Regions from separate parts of the Bacillus sp. FAU18 genome, predicted to be linked through region 2. Evidence: predicted binding sites of a transcription regulator. Region 2 holds the regulator's gene; the other holds the start of a gene.
The links. Region 2 encodes LexA, which represses DNA repair genes until DNA is damaged. Its sites were predicted from a motif close to CGAACATATGTTCG; they were not measured.

Region 1: the regulator LexA is predicted to act here: its motif matches at 1,764-1,777, upstream of AC0OMU_RS08860 (DNA polymerase IV).

The regions. Positions count from the first base shown of each region.
Region 1 is NZ_JBVYHZ010000003.1:1,668,114-1,676,190, forward strand. It holds gene AC0OMU_RS08855 (YolD-like family protein) at 148-486, opposite strand; gene AC0OMU_RS08860 (DNA polymerase IV) at 483-1,721, opposite strand; gene AC0OMU_RS08865 (YqzH family protein) at 1,887-2,093, shown strand; gene AC0OMU_RS08870 (MDR family MFS transporter) at 2,629-3,882, shown strand; gene AC0OMU_RS08875 (hypothetical protein) at 3,912-4,070, shown strand; gene AC0OMU_RS08880 (VOC family protein) at 4,067-4,453, opposite strand; gene coaA (type I pantothenate kinase) at 4,458-5,417, opposite strand; gene dsdA (D-serine ammonia-lyase) at 5,489-6,835, opposite strand; gene AC0OMU_RS08895 (SDR family NAD(P)-dependent oxidoreductase) at 6,911-7,690, opposite strand; gene AC0OMU_RS08900 (MBL fold metallo-hydrolase) at 7,696-8,077, opposite strand, start outside.
Region 2 is NZ_JBVYHZ010000003.1:1,197,300-1,205,376, forward strand. It holds gene AC0OMU_RS06220 (YndJ family protein) at 1-452, shown strand, start outside; gene AC0OMU_RS06225 (hypothetical protein) at 538-852, shown strand; gene pghL (gamma-polyglutamate hydrolase PghL) at 1,077-1,835, shown strand; gene AC0OMU_RS06235 (YndM family protein) at 1,862-2,311, opposite strand; partial or broken gene fosB (metallothiol transferase FosB) at 2,517-2,951, shown strand; partial or broken gene AC0OMU_RS06245 (hypothetical protein) at 2,860-3,117, shown strand; gene lexA (transcriptional repressor LexA) at 3,489-4,106, opposite strand; gene yneA (cell division suppressor protein YneA) at 4,256-4,573, shown strand; gene AC0OMU_RS06260 (YneB family resolvase-like protein) at 4,592-5,245, shown strand; gene AC0OMU_RS06265 (DUF896 domain-containing protein) at 5,309-5,542, shown strand; gene tkt (transketolase) at 5,711-7,714, shown strand; gene sirA (sporulation inhibitor of replication protein SirA) at 7,867-8,077, shown strand, end outside.

The sequences.
Region 1 (8,077 bases), 470 kb from region 2:
AGCTCTTTTTCTCACAATATAAAAATTATATTTTGCCTGGCTGGAATTGTAAATGCCTTCTTTCCTTTATCATACGTTTCCAGACTGCCGAGGGAACAATGTTTGATCATTTTAAACCTATTTCTCCCCCAAGCAGGAGGAGAAACTTTACAACACAATATCAAGCACTTGATCAAGTTTCAGCTTATAAAGCTGATCCTCGTCTCCTTTTATCCATACTGCTTTTTCAAACTCTTCATACCGGCAGATTTTCCCGGTGCAGCGGACAATCTCACCGTCCTGAAAGCAGCTGACAGTGATATCCTGAGCGAACTCCATCGCGGCGCAAAGCGTTTGATTCATCTCTTCCAGCTTATCGGGGTCAAGGATCGGCTTTTGCAGCTTCTGTTTAAGTCGCTTTCTCTCCAGCAGGCTTTGCTTATGTTCCGGCAGAAACATCCTGCTCCCTTCCCACAGCAGGTTGCCCCTTTTTAAATGGTCGTTCATTTATAATGCCCCCCTATTTTAGCCGCACGTTCAAATGCCTGGCCTGCCGCTGTCAGTGACGCCGCCCTGATGATTGCTGTGTCGCCGAATCGATTTTTAATGCCGTCCATCACATAGCCTAGGCTCATTTTCTTTGCATAATCCTGAAATAAATTGAGCTGCCATATGTCATCAGATGAGAGCTGAGACAGATTGACACCGAGACGGCGGACGGGTTTCCCGTCCCAAAATGTAAGAAACAGCCGGCGTACAGCCTCATATACATCCTGCGTAGAATTAGTCGGCTCTGCCAGCTTCACTTGCCGGTTGAAGCCCGTCGGCCAATCAAAATCAGCACCCCGGCAGCTCACTGACACTGTCTGTCCCATGACCCCGGCGTTTCGGCTTCGCCTGCACACTTCTTCACTCAGCTCAAGCAATACGACCTTGATTTCTTTGTCAAAGTGTTCGTAGTCTCTCGGGAGAGTCATTCCATGGCCTATCGCCTTTTGCCCGTCCAGAGACGAAGTTGACACAGGGGAATAGTCGATTCCGTTTGCCGTCATCCACAGCACGTGGCCGTTAATGCCCCATTTCTTTTTTAAAAGATCGAGCGGAAAAGCCGCGAGCCCGCCGATCGTGCTGATGCCCATTCGATTTAAATGATGCTTCATGCGGCTCCCGACACCAAACATGCTGCCCACCGGGAGCGGCCACATTTCGGTTTTCATATTTTCTTTCGTTAAGGTAAAAATACCGTTTTTATTCTTTTTGGCAAAATTGTCACACGCAATTTTGGCCAGCGCTTTGTTAGGGCCGATTCCGACCCGTGCATAAACGCCGATCTCCCGCATGATTCTGCCCTGAATGCTTTTCGCGATCTCCATCGGCGTCCCAAACAGCTTCTGGCTGCCTGTAATGTCCATGAACTGTTCATCGATAGAATACGGCTCCACAAGGTCTGTATACTCCTCGAGAATGGCCGTAATTTGCAGTGATACATCAATATACCGTTGCATACGCGGCCGGAGCACAACAGCCTCAGGACACTTTTCCTGCGCCTCCCACAGCCGTGAAGCATTTACCACACCCTTTTGTTTCGCCAGCGGGCAGGCAGCCAATACGACTCCGCCCCTTTTTTCAGGGTCACCCGAAACAATGACGGGCCTATTTTTCAAATGTGGATTTTCCGCTTTCTCTACAGATGCATAAAACGATTGCATGTCAACGAGAAAAATCACTTTTTCTTTCATCATACACACCTCTAAAAAGAACTTATGTTCGTTTTTCATTATATGCGAAAGTATGTTCGTTTTATACTGGTAAATGATTCTTGTCTGACAGAAAATATGATCCAAGGGTTTGAGAGAAGAAAAACATTTAGTAGAATAAAAGCGAAGCATAAGGATAGGAGAGTCATGATGGAGAAATTTGTCGAAAAAATGATGGGACAGGCATTGCGTCAATACGGCAGAAACGTTGCTATAGATCCGTTAAGCCCGTATGAAAAACAAAGCCTGAAAGCGGCTCTACAAGAGAGACGGAATGAAGAACCGGATGAGGATTTGCATGCGCATATAGAAGATATCATTTATGACTATGTCACAAACCAAGGCCTGTTCTCTTAAACGCATGACTGTCAGTTCGTTCAGCCGCTGATGCGGCTTCCCTTTGAAAACACCGCCCGAAACAAATAAACAGTTTCAGGCTTACAGAAAAAAGCAGGATTTTCTCACGCTCCATAGATTCATATGGCCTGGCATAAAATTTCCCTCAATGTTCGCGTAAAACGGAATAAGCTGTCCATGATCACGCGTATACACTTTTTCTAAGAGATGTGCTCTCTTGTTCTGTCATGCGGTCCATCGGTTTTCAGCTTACATCTTGATCTCATAGCCGGTTTCACTGCCGATATGATCTACGTCCTGGCGGCTTAAACTAACACACTCTCACTGACCAATCGCTTTGCTTTTCATCGGACATCCCGTCATTTTCCTTCTTCAATTTCAAGATGTAAACTCCGTCAGCCACACGCATCCTCAACGCATAGTATATTGCCATCAATACAATCAGGCATACTACATGTCAAAAACGAAATATTTTGAATGATCTATTGGAGAAGGAAATTTTTTCATATATGATAGACAGGAGAGAATATAATTCATGAAGAAATGGAAAGATATCCACCCGATCAGCTGGACAATTATAATCGGAACCATTTTCGGCAGAATGGCAACATCGATGAGCATTCCTTTTTTAGCGATTTATTTGACAGCCGTCCAAGGCGCATCAGCTTCCTATGCAGGGCTGGTCATTGCCGCGAGCTCATCAGTCGGCATCCTCGCAAGCTTTTACGGCGGATATATCTCAGATAAATTCGGCAGAAAAAACATGATGCTTGTATCGATTTTTGGATGGATGCTGGTATTTGCAGGCTTTGCGGCGGCATCTCATCTCTGGGTGTTTTTTGTAGTTAACGCATTAAACGGTCTTTGCAAATCACTGTTTGAGCCCGCTTCAAAGGCCTTGCTGTCTGATATGACAGAAGAAAAAACGAGACTGCTAGTTTTTAATTTACGCTATGCAGCTATTAATATCGGCGTTGTCTTCGGACCTGTGCTTGGCCTATATTTCGGCTCATCGCAATCGACTACGCCCTTTTTGGTGCCTGCAGTCATTTACGGACTATACGGAATTGTGCTTGCCCTCCAATTTAAAAAACATCCATCCTTATCAGCACCAGCCCAGTCCCGAAATATGAGCGTGCGGGAAGCGTTTATGATCACGCAAAAGGATTATCTTTTTACCATTGCTTTGGTCGGCATTACGCTATGCACCTTCGGCTACTCACAATTGAGTTCCACATTCCCTCAGTATATGGCGCAGAGCCCCTTGATCGGCAATGGAACGAAGCTGTATGGGCTGATGCTGACATTAAACGCAATCGTTGTGTTGGCGACGCAATTTCCCATTGTCCATTTTGCAAAACGGTTTTCGCCGCTTTGTTCTCTGATGCTCGGTAATGTGATGGTTAGTATCAGCATGGCCATTTTCACCGTATCGCACGGTGTTCCATCTATTGTGATGATTGTCATCACATTTACAATCGGCGAAGTTCTTTTGTTCTCTATGATGGATTTGTATGTAGACCAGATTGCAAAACCAGGATTAAAAGGCACTTATTTCGGGGCAATCGGTTTTTCACAGCTCGGAAACGTCATCGGCCCTTGGGTCGGGGGGATATGTATAGACCTGTTTGGCGCTGGCCGGCCGATTTATATTTTTTCTGTCCTGAGCGGCATTACCCTGCTCGGCCTGCCATTTTTAGCGTTCGCCTATCGGCAAATGAAAACAGAGACCACAAAACACCGTTCCCGTCTGGAAAAGCCGCTTTACATAAAAAACGGAAGAGAATGAATCTCTCCCGCAAACACGAGGTGAAGAACATGAATATAGGTGATGTAATGTTTCAGCTGTTTGTATTTATTATATTTGCTGCTGTCGTCTTTGCGGCTGTTACAGGCTTCAAGTATGCGAAAAACCGAAAGGCGCAGCTGGATCGCATTGAGAAAAAGCTGAACAGCCTGTCCGAAGATCACGATTAACAGCTTGGGGCAACGAGCTCTACCTTAATCCGGTCTGGATCCTCACAAAAGACTGCATAATGCCCGTCTCCTCCGGCAAAAGGATGCCTGTCTCGGTACAACACACGATAACCTTTTGCCGTCAATTTTTCAGTCATCTGATCGACTTGAAGCTTGGATTCAGCATGAAATGCGAGATGGTTCAGACCGACTCGGCATCTATGGTATTTCGGCTCTAGAAATGGCTCTTTCGCCTGCACAATCACTAGGTAAAAACGATCTTTCTTCCAGCTGATGCCTGAGCTCCATTTTTGATACTCTTTATAGCCAAGTTCTTTTAAGAACCAGCCCCAAAACCGCCTAGACGCCTCCAAATCAGAGACATACAGTTCGATATGATGCACAATTTCATACCCTCCTTACCAGCACTTCCTCGACCTTATGCCCGTCTCCCTTACGCAAAATGAGATCTGACCTGAATTTAGTCGGCAAAATATTTTCATATAAATTCGGCCGGTTGACACTCTCCCAAATCGAGGCTGCCATCTCGTCAGCCTCCTGATCGGACAAGTCTTTAAATTTATGAAAATATGAATCAGGATTTTGAAAAGCAGTTTCCCGAAGCAGGCGAAAACGCTCTAAATACCAAGTGAAAATCCGGCTTTCCTCCGCATCCACATAAATCGAAAAATCAAAGAAATCGGAAACAAAAATACGCGGGTTTTCCCGGTCATCCTCCAAGGTGGGCGACTGAAGGACATTAATACCTTCAATAATCACAATATCCGCCTGTTCTACAACCTCGAACACACCTTCCTCGCGGTCATAGGTTAGATGGGAATACACCGGGGCCTTTACGCTGTCCTTTCCTGATTTTAAGTCATTCAAAAATTCGAGCAGCGCCTTTACATCATAGCTTTCAGGAAACCCTTTTCTAGACATCATATTTTTCTTTTTCAGCTCGGCAGTAGGAAATAAAAAACCATCTGTCGTGATAAGGCTCACTTTTGGACGGTCAGGCAAACGCGAAAGCAGCTTCTGCAAGATCCGCGCCGTCGTGCTTTTTCCGACTGCGACACTGCCGGCAATGCCGATAATAAACGGAATTTTAGCTGAATGTGGGTGCTTCAGAAAAACATTGACATGCTTATTGCGTTCAGCCGCAGACTTGACATGCAAATGAAGCAAGCGAACAAGCGGAATATAGATCGTTTCCACTTCTTCAACAGATAGATAATCATTCAATCCTTCCACAGCTTTTGCCTCTTCTTCAGATACAGCAATCGACAAATGCCCCCCAAAACCAGACCAAGACTCCCGATTGTGCTGTGTATATAAAGTATGTAAGTTAAGTTCTTTATTTTTCACTGTTTACACCTGACTCTCTGTAGGTTAAAACCCTTACAAAGATTGTAACGGAAAACCTTTTCACTGTCTGCTTATTTTTCATTTCGTTTTTTTAGCAAATCAGCACCAATTCGGTTATACGCAGCCATTTCATCTTTTGGAACCATGCTTCCTCCCGTTCCCCAGACGACATGTACGGCATGTTCCATCTTATATTTCTGACCATAGCGCCTTCCCTCTTCTGTCGAAAAAAGCTGAACCGGCCCGAACATGCCGGCAAGAGCAGAGGGCTCTAAATATTTATTTTCAGATACAGCCAGCATATGAAGCAAAGTATAAAGCGTATTGTCCTCTACCGTATAACAGCCGCTCAGAAGCGGTTCAATCAGCTTGCCGACAAATCCTGACGGCCTCCCTACGGCAAGTCCGTCAGCAGCCGTCTGATTATCCAGGCCGATATCCTGGACGGAGATCTTCTCGTGAAGTCCTGAATAAAGCCCTAACAGCATACAAGGTGAATGAGTTGGTTCTGCGAAAAACACATGAACATCATCTCCGTATAAAAGCTTCAGCCCAAATGCTACACCGCCCGGTCCTCCGCCGACGCCGCACGGCAGATACACAAACAAAGGCGTCTCAAGACTTGGCTTTATATTCATACAGTCAAGCTGTGTTTTTAATCGGCTTGCAGCAACAGCATATCCTAAGAACAGCTGACGAGAATGTTCATCATCAATAAAATAACAGAATGGATCTTGTTCCGCCTGCCGTCTCCCTTCGTTCACCGCTTCGCTGTAATCTGTTTCGTACTCCATAACAGTGACTCCCTTTTGGCGGAGGAGATCCTTTTTCCACTGCTTAGCATCGGCGGACATATGCACTGTCACGCGAAACCCGAGTGCCGCGCCGATGATGCCGATGCTTAAACCTAGATTTCCTGTCGAACCGACAGCAATCGAATAGCGGGAGAAAAACCCGGTAAATCGCTCTTCCTGTAAGATACGGTAATCATCGGTTTCCTGAAGCATTCCTTCTTGAAGCGCTAGATTTTCAGCATGCTTTAACACTTCATAAATCCCGCCCCTCGCTTTAATCGATCCTGAAATCGGAAGCTCATGGTCGCACTTTAAAAGCCATCTTCCCGGAAATGGCTGCTGATATGCCGCTTCCAGCTTTTCCTTCATATGCTGCACCTCAAAAAGCGGAGACTCGATGATTCCTTTAGCGCCTTTCGTCTCAGGAAACACCTCGGCAATGTAAGGTGCAAACCGCCGCATTCTTTTTTCCGCTTCCGCTATCTCGGTTGCCCACTCATCTGCACGGGGTAATGGCCCCTCTTTCTTGCCTGAATTTGCCCAGAATACAGGCTCTGCATCAATCAGTTTCTGAATAAACGGATCTTTAAGCAGAGCATGAAGGACTTCTGAATGAACTGACATTCAACAATCTCTCCCTTCCACTATCAAAAACTGCCTCGTGAGAAACAAGCCACTCCACCACAGGCAGTTCCATCATTATTTTTTCATGAGCGCGCGTCCTGCCAGCTTTTCTACAAGAGCTGGAAACAGCTGATACAGCTTAGTGCCGGCATTCATTAAACGCGGAAGATTGATCTCCCGCTTTTTCGTAAAAATTGCAGCTGTAATTTGAGCTGCCACGTCATCAGGATCAAGCATCCAGCGGCCGACATTTTTGGCGTAGTCCCCGCCTTTATCAGCAATGGAAAAAAAGTCCGTCTGAATCGGTCCCGGGTTGACTGTCGTCACATAAATGCCGGTTCCCGAAAGCTCCATCCGCAAAGCGTTTGAGTAACCTAACACGGCATGTTTGGTCGCGGAATACAGGCTAGACTTCGGTGTTGCGATTTTCCCCGCTTGAGAGGCGATATTGATGATATGGCCCTTTTTTTGCTCAAGCATTTGCGGAAGCACCGCTTTTGTACAGGCGATCAGGCCGAAGACATTCACATCAAACATCGCTTTCATGTCATCCAATGTAGAGTCTAAAACCGTTTCAAATATACCGAAGCCCGCATTGTTAATCAGTACATCAACCGAGCCGATCTGATCGCGGACCCGGGCGATATCCTCTAGGCGGCCGATATCCAGAGGAAAAATCTCACATTGTCCGCTCCATTCCTCGGTTATTTTCCTTTTGATTTCTATCAAACGATCCTCGCGTCTAGCCGACAGCAGGACATGGGCTCCTTCAGCCGCGCATAAATATGCGATTCTTTCACCAAGCCCTCCTGAAGCGCCGGTTATCCAAATCCTTTTTCCCGCTATATGTTTCACCCATTTCACCTCTTCATTGTTTTAAAGTATGCGGTATTTCCTTCCCAATATGACGTGATGGCTTCTTCAGCCTCCAACACATCAAGGTGACCTGCCGTTTCTGACATCGTTAAAAACAATTCCTTTTCATATACAGCAGGAAAAAGCTGCTGACAGACCTGAAAAGCGGTCATCGGCTTTTCATCCAGCATGCGACGCACATCCTCCGTCCTGTTCCTCTGCTTGTCAAAACGCTTCTCAATCAGCGCTTGTACACTGGTGATAGGCTCGCCGTGACCAGGAAATACGATTGTTGGATCAAGTTGAGACAGCCTTCGCAATGACCGCTGATAATCCACTAAAGGCTTTGACCTGACGTCTCCCGTTTTCGGCGCTTCCAAAATCGGA
Region 2 (8,077 bases):
ACCCTGACTGGTATAGGATGTACAGCAAGATAAAAGGTGTTCATTCGAAAAAAGACGGAAGGGAAAGAGTTCGTGCCTGGATTAGAACAAATGAAAAAAACGAAACCATTTTTACCGCTCTTTATTCAGTGTATCGCTCAAATGGAGAGGGGTATATGAATATTTCTTTACCGCTTCCATTCAGCAGCATGACAGGTATTTTAAAACCATATCATCATCAGGAGAAGCTGGTTTTAACAAGCAGGCGGAGAAAAAGCAGAGCGGGGGATGAGGGGATTTATCTGCAAACAAGAGCGGGAACTTGTCCGCTTCCTTTATCTGAAACCTTTCTGATAGAAGCTGCACATGACAACAAATTAACCGCTGTTCATCATATGTGGCTGTTCGGAATAAAATTTCTAACTGTTCATTACAGCATTACACATATTAACCAGCCTATTGAAAGAACCTAATACAAAGAAGAAGCTTCGTCTGCCAGTTGTAATAGATGACTGTTTTAAAATTCTGCGCCGCATCAAGACAGGAAAGGAAGGGTTTATGGTGTTTTATATCAGTTTATTTCTGATTCTTTGGCTGGCTGCTGGGTTTGCAGTGGGAATGAAACAAGTGTATGTCGATCAGCTGTTTGATAAAACTGTGATCGAAAGGCTGGAAAAAGAAGCGAATGATCATGGACACGCTGACCGGATGATCAAACAGCGCGTCCTTTATATTGCAGCAGTGACATTAAGCGGGTTTATTTCTGTTTATTATGAAATGAAAACAATCCCGCAAAGGCGAAACATAAGAAAAATTGAAAAAAACATCATGAAATTAAATCAAGCAAAAAAACGAAAAATGAAGAGAAAATAAAAAATGCGCAGGCCAAAGGGCAGGTGCATTTTTGTTTTGTATGGAAATGGGGGAGGTGGTGCCAGCTTACTTTTCATAAATTCAAAAATGAGAAGAACAGCGCCCGGGCTAATGGTATATAATATTGTGAATTTAACAAAAATTTAACAAGGAGGACGAGAGAATTCGTGCTAAAGCCTCAAAGAGACCTACATCCTGTTGATTTGGACTTAGAGGCGGAGTAGATGAAACCGGCCAAAGTATCCCTGCTCCGCCGTTTGCTCCATACCTTGAAGCATGTTGATTGTAACATAGCCAAACGTTTTCCATCAACTATTAAAATTGTAAAATTATTGTTAATTTTTATGGTATTTACTCCGATTTCTTCAATTTATGCTGAAGATGTATATCAGAATTTTGAGGAATTAAAAAACAATGAAGATCCTTCTGATTACGACGTTGTTACGAAAGAAACCGGAAGCCCTGTTCTTGTTTTAGCTATTCACGGAGGAGGTATTGAAGGCGGGACAAGTGAAGTAGCGAGAGAGCTCAGCAAAGAGTACTCGATGTATTTATTTGAAGGCTTAAAATCGGCAGGAAACTCAGTCCTGCACATTACGAGCACGCACTTTGATGAACCTCGGGCCCTTAAAATGACGGGAAACCATGAATATGTCATTTCATTACACGGGTACGCAGAAGAAGATCAGCAGATCGAAGTCGGCGGTACAGATCGCGTAAGAGCGGCAGATTTAGTTGAGAAATTGCAGCATGCCGGTTTTCCTGCTGTATTGCTCAATACGGACCATCCGCATGCGGGCGTTAGTCCGAATAACATTGCAAATAAATCAAAAACAGGTTTAAGTATCCAGATAGAAATGAGCACTGGCTTTCGAAAGTCTTTGTTCGGCATCTTTTCTTTAAAAAGCAGAGCTGTTACTCAAAATGAGAGGTTTTATGAGTTTACAGAAGTGATGTTCCGTTTTCTCAAAAATAGCTACTGAAAAATAGGAGGCGATAAGACAGCCTCCTATTCCTTATGTTTCTCATTCGTTTCGGGAAACAACTCGTCTGCGGCTTCCGTTTGATACTGCAACGTGTTATCTCTCGCTGACAGTTCATTTCGGAAATTTTCATCAAGCACATTTTTCAGTAAATACCGATGAAAAAAGTATTCAAAAACAGTAAGACAGGCAGCGGAAAGGAGAGCCGCTCCAAATGGTGAGAAATCGTTTCTTGTTTGGGTTAAAACAAATACCCAAAGAATAACGAATGAAAGGCCAAAGTCAGCCAATGAAGCTGTAATATTGTTTGTTCTGGGTAAGACGAGCATGTCACCAGAAAGATAAGAAACAAAACCTAAGAAAAGTGCAATAAACATCACACTTAAAAAGGATGCGTGATAGACTCTGTCCAAAATCACATATAAAAGGGCGAGAGTGAAAGCAATCTTTGAAGCAAGCGCAATGATATGTTTCATTTGACCACCTAAATTGTTATTTTTTGAAGAAAATTCTTGGGCGTAAACAAGTGATAAATAATGCAATTCAAAACCATTCATAATGTCATGTTACTATTTTAAACAGTCCGTTTTTGTTTACACTGGTATTTTTTTCAGCTGTATGAAACTTTCTTATGAAAAAGTCGTATATGTGGATGATCAGCTTTCAAGGGGGGAATGATTTGTGGAGATAAAAGGAATCAATCACTTGCTATTTTCAGTTTCGCATTTGGATACATCGATTGATTTTTATTAAAAAGTGTTTGGTGCAAAGCTATTGGTAAAGGGAAGAACAACTGCATATTTTGATATGAACGGCATCTGGCTAGCTCTTAATGAAGAACCAGACATCCCGAGAAATGACATTAAGCTTTCTTATACCCATATTGCTTTTACAATTGAAGATCATGAATTTGAGGAGGTGTCAGCTAAATTAAAAAGACAACATGTCAATATTCTGCCTGGCAGAGAACGAGATGAACGCGATCGAAAATCAATTTATTTTACCGACCCTGACGGCCACAAATTTGAATTTCATACCGGAACCCTTCAAGACAGGCTTCGATATTACAAACAAGAAAAAACGAATATGCACTTTTATGATGAAACGGCCTTTTGATATCACAACCATATTTCATATAAGGTTAAATTGAAAGAAGGGTGTTAATGGAGACTTTATGTTTGGGGAAGGTTTCTACCCGACTTGTTCAACGATGCCATATCTTTTGAACTGCACAAGTGATTGGGTGAAGGTGAAATTGAAATACACATTACATTTTATATGAAGAAAGCGAGCTGTTTTAACAGAAATATGAACTAATTAAACTGTGTACTAAATTTTCAGTATATTTCAATTGCCTCGCCCCTTAATAAATATGAAACCGCATCCTTCCACGACCTAAAAAATGAAACGTTTTTAAGAAGATAGCGTCTAATATTCTAAACGTTCATATTTTGATAAAAGTTTCCTGAAGGAAAGAAAATTTCTTGACTTCAACAATCTTTTGGTGGATAATTATGGTGTAAACATGATGTTCTTTTTCCTCCTATTCAGGCTCGCACCCAAAAGTCAGGGCGAGCCTGCTTTTTTTGAACAACAAACCCCCTCTCCGTAAAGGAAGAGGGGGTTATTTCATGCATCTGATAGATCAATAGATTAATGGACGGTTCTGAACACGCCAATCACTTTCCCTAGAATGCTGACATTCTGCAAAATGATAGGTTCCATCGTTGGGTTCTCAGGCTGCAAGCGAATGTGGGTATCCTCTTTATAGAATCGTTTTACAGTTGCTTCATCATCTTCTGTCATCGCAACTACAATTTCCCCATTGTTCGCTGTGTTTTGCTGTTTAACGATGACATAGTCCTTATCGAGAATACCGGCATCTATCATACTGTCTCCCATAATCTCCAGCATAAATACATGCTCGTCTGGAGGAACCATGCGGTCAGGGAGCGGAAAATATTCTTCAATATTTTCTACTGCTGTAATAGGAGATCCCGCCGTGACTTTCCCGATGACCGGTACATTAACGACCTGGCTTTGCGGAATGTCTACTTCTTCATCAAGAATTTCTATTGCTCTTGGTTTTGTCGGATCCCGTCTGATCAGTCCTTTTGTTTCCAAGCGGGCCAAATGGCCGTGGACAGTAGAGCTGGACGCAAGCCCGACAGCCTCTCCGATCTCTCTAACGGAAGGCGGATATCCTTTTGATTTAACCTCTGCTTTAATAAAACGGAGGATATCAAGTTGCCTTTTTGATAGCTTCGTCATTTTTCGCACCTCAAAACGTCGATTTTAAGAAGATTATAGCATGATTTTCCTTACAGTACAAACATAGGTTCGAAAAAACAATTGACAGAAACGTTTGTTCGTATATACTGAAATTATAAAAATGCGAACAAACATTCCTGTTGGAGGTTATGATCATGAGTAAAGAATCTATTATTTTTGTCGGTCTGTTCACAGTGATTTTGAGCGCGGTTATCCTTATGCTGTCATATACAAGCAGCGGCCAGGAGCTTAATCAGTATGTTAAAATAGAAGTCCAGCAAGGCGACACACTTTGGTCAATTGCTGATCAGGTAGCAGATACAAAAAAGATAAACAAAAATGATTTTATTGAATGGGTAGCTGATAAAAATCAACTACAGACATCTGATATCCAGCCGGGTGATGAGTTAGTGATCCCATTGAAAAAGAAGCATCAGGATGCATATGAATTGGCAACTGTAAGATAGAGAGGAAAGAGAGATAAAATGAAAGCACTCATTTATGCCCGTGTAAGCACAAATAAAGAACAGCAGGAAACGTCATTAAAGCGGCAGGAGGAGGAGCTTACGGCCATTGCAGCGGAGAACGGCATGGAAGTGGTCAAAGTGATTTCAGAAAAAGCCAGCGGATATGAAATGGATCGGGATGGTGTATTTGAGCTGCTTGATGAGATTAAGAACGCTGGAATTGATGTCATTTTGGTTCAAGACGAGACAAGGCTCGGGCGGGGAAACGCAAAAATCGCACTGCTTCATTGTATTTACAGAGAAGGTGTGAAAGTCTATACAACGGCTCACAGAGGTGAACTGGAGTTATCGGAGGCTGACTCAATGGTCTTGGAAATCGTCAGCATTGTGGAAGAGTATCAGCGAAAGATTCACAACATGAAAATCAGACGGGGAATGAAGCGTGCAGTAAAAAACGGTTTTAAACCGCAAAAAAACTTAAAAAACCAACATGAGAACAGTGGAAAAGAAAAAATAGAGGTGCCAATCTCTGAGATCGTCCGCCTAAGAGCGAATAAACTGACGTTTGCTGAAATCGCGGCTACCCTAAGAGGGTTTGGCTATGATGTCTCTAAAGCAACCGTTCACCGGCGTTTTCAGGAATACATAGAGAATGAAGAGACAGCAGAGTGAATCAGTTGTAAAACTTTTTTTGATCTAGTACTATATAGACAAAATGCAATAAAGGAGTTTAACATGATTTCAAACGCGAAAATTGCCAGAATTAATGAGCTTGCTGCCAAAGCTAAAGCTGGCGTTATTACAGAAGAAGAAAAAGCCGAACAGCAAAAGCTCCGTCAAGAGTACTTGAAAGGTTTTCGTTCTTCTATGAAGAACACGTTAAAAAGTGTGAAAATCATTGACCCAGAAGGCAATGATGTTACACCAGAAAAGCTAAAAAGAGAACAAAGAAATAACAAACTTCACTAATATAAGAGGAATACGGCAATATCGTATTCCTCTTTTGCATATACTATAATCAAAACTCTTATGTGACAAAATTCAACAAGTTTCTCTCAAATTTAAGCTGAAACAGTTGAGAAAAAGTCGTCAGACATTTATGATGTAAGGGTACAACACATAAGGAAGGGGATTTTTATGGATACAATTGAAAAGAAATCAGTTGCTACCATTCGCACACTGTCAATAGACGCTATTGAAAAAGCAAATTCTGGTCACCCAGGGATGCCGATGGGAGCCGCTCCAATGGCATACACGCTGTGGACAAAATTTATGAACGTAAGTCCGGCAAACCCTGGCTGGTTTAACCGTGACCGTTTTGTTTTATCTGCTGGACACGGGTCAGCACTATTATATAGCATGCTTCATTTAAGCGGGTTTGATCTTAGTATTGAAGATCTTAAGGGATTCCGCCAGTGGGGCAGCAAAACACCAGGACATCCGGAATTCGGACATACTGCCGGTGTTGATGCTACAACAGGTCCGCTTGGCCAAGGAATTGCCATGGCAGTCGGTATGGCAATTGCTGAACGCCATTTAGCGGAAACATACAACCGCGATTCATTTAACGTAGTCGATCATTATACATACAGTATTTGCGGTGATGGTGATTTAATGGAAGGTATTTCTTCTGAAGCCGCTTCACTCGCAGGCCATCTTCAGCTTGGCCGTCTGATCGTACTATACGATTCTAATGACATCTCTCTTGATGGAGACCTCGACCGTTCATTCTCTGAAAACGTGAAACAGCGTTTTGAAGCAATGAATTGGGAAGTTCTTTATGTTGAGGATGGAAACAATATTGAAGAATTAACAGCGGCTATCGAAAAAGCACGCCAAAATGAAAAGAAACCTACATTAATTGAAGTGAAAACGACAATCGGATTCGGTTCACCTAACCGTGCCGGTACATCCGGTGTTCACGGTGCGCCGCTTGGTAAAGAGGAAAGCAAATTAACAAAAGAAGCTTATGCGTGGACATATGAAGAAGACTTCTACGTTCCGTCAGAAGTTTATGAGCATTTCGCTGCAGCTGTTAAAGAATCAGGTGAGAAAAAAGAACAAGAATGGAATGCTCAATTCGCTAAATATAAAGAAGTTTATCCTGAACTTGCTGAACAGCTTGAACTGGCAATCAAAGGAGAGCTTCCGAAGGACTGGGATCAAGAGGTTCCTGTGTATGAAAAAGGAAGCAGCCTGGCATCCCGTGCATCTTCCGGTGAAGTTCTCAACGGACTTGCGAAAAAAATTCCTTTCTTTGTCGGAGGTTCTGCTGACCTAGCGGGATCGAACAAAACGACTATTAAAAATGCCGGTGATTTTACAGCGGTTGATTACTCAGGCAAAAACTTCTGGTTTGGTGTACGTGAATTTGCGATGGGTGCAGCCTTAAACGGTATGGCGCTTCATGGCGGTCTTCGTGTATTCGGCGGAACTTTCTTTGTCTTCTCTGATTACCTGCGTCCTGCGATTCGCCTTGCAGCGTTAATGGGCCTTCCTGTGACATATGTCTTCACACATGACAGTATTGCGGTAGGTGAAGACGGTCCGACGCACGAGCCTGTTGAACAGCTTGCTTCACTCCGTGCAATGCCTAACCTTTCTTTGATCCGTCCAGCAGACGGCAATGAGACAGCAGCAGCATGGAAGCTTGCAGTGCAAAGCACTGACCACCCAACAGCGCTAGTGCTTACACGTCAAAACCTTCCTACCATCGATCAAACAGCTGAAGAAGCATTGGCAGGAGTAGAAAAAGGTGCATATGTCGTTTCTAAATCTAAAAACGAAACACCTGACGCTCTTCTCATCGCCTCCGGATCAGAGGTAGGTCTTGCAATTGAAGCGCAGGCTGAATTGGCAAAAGAAAATATCGATGTTTCTGTTGTCAGCATGCCTTCAATGGACCGTTTTGAGAAACAATCTGATGAATACAAAAACGAAGTCCTTCCTGCAGATGTGAAAAAACGTCTTGCAATTGAAATGGGCTCATCATTTGGATGGGGCAAATACACGGGGCTTGAAGGTGACGTTCTCGGCATAGACCGATTCGGTGCATCTGCTCCAGGTGAAACCATCATTAACGAATATGGCTTCTCAGTTCCGAACGTAGTGAATCGAGTTAAGGCATTAATCAATAAGTAAGCTTTTGAAAGAGGATGAGTCAAATCATCCTCTTTTTCTTGTTTATCCGACAAAAATAGTATTGGCTGTTTAACAGTAATAGACAATTCTTTCTTTTCTTCTTTTGTATAATAGAGAGCAAATGAAATGCTGCTGGAAAAGGGGATGAAAAGATGGAACGTCACTACTATACGTACCTGATCAAAGAGGAATTTGCCAATCACTATTTCGGCCGGGAATCGGTTATGTTTGAGCTGTTTCAAGACTATCATTGGACAAGCCTTGAAAAGCAGCAGTATGAAATGACAGAGAAACAGATTCAATATATTACACAACCAATCCCGATTTTACATATGCATCAGCGGTTAAAAATGAATTTAAACA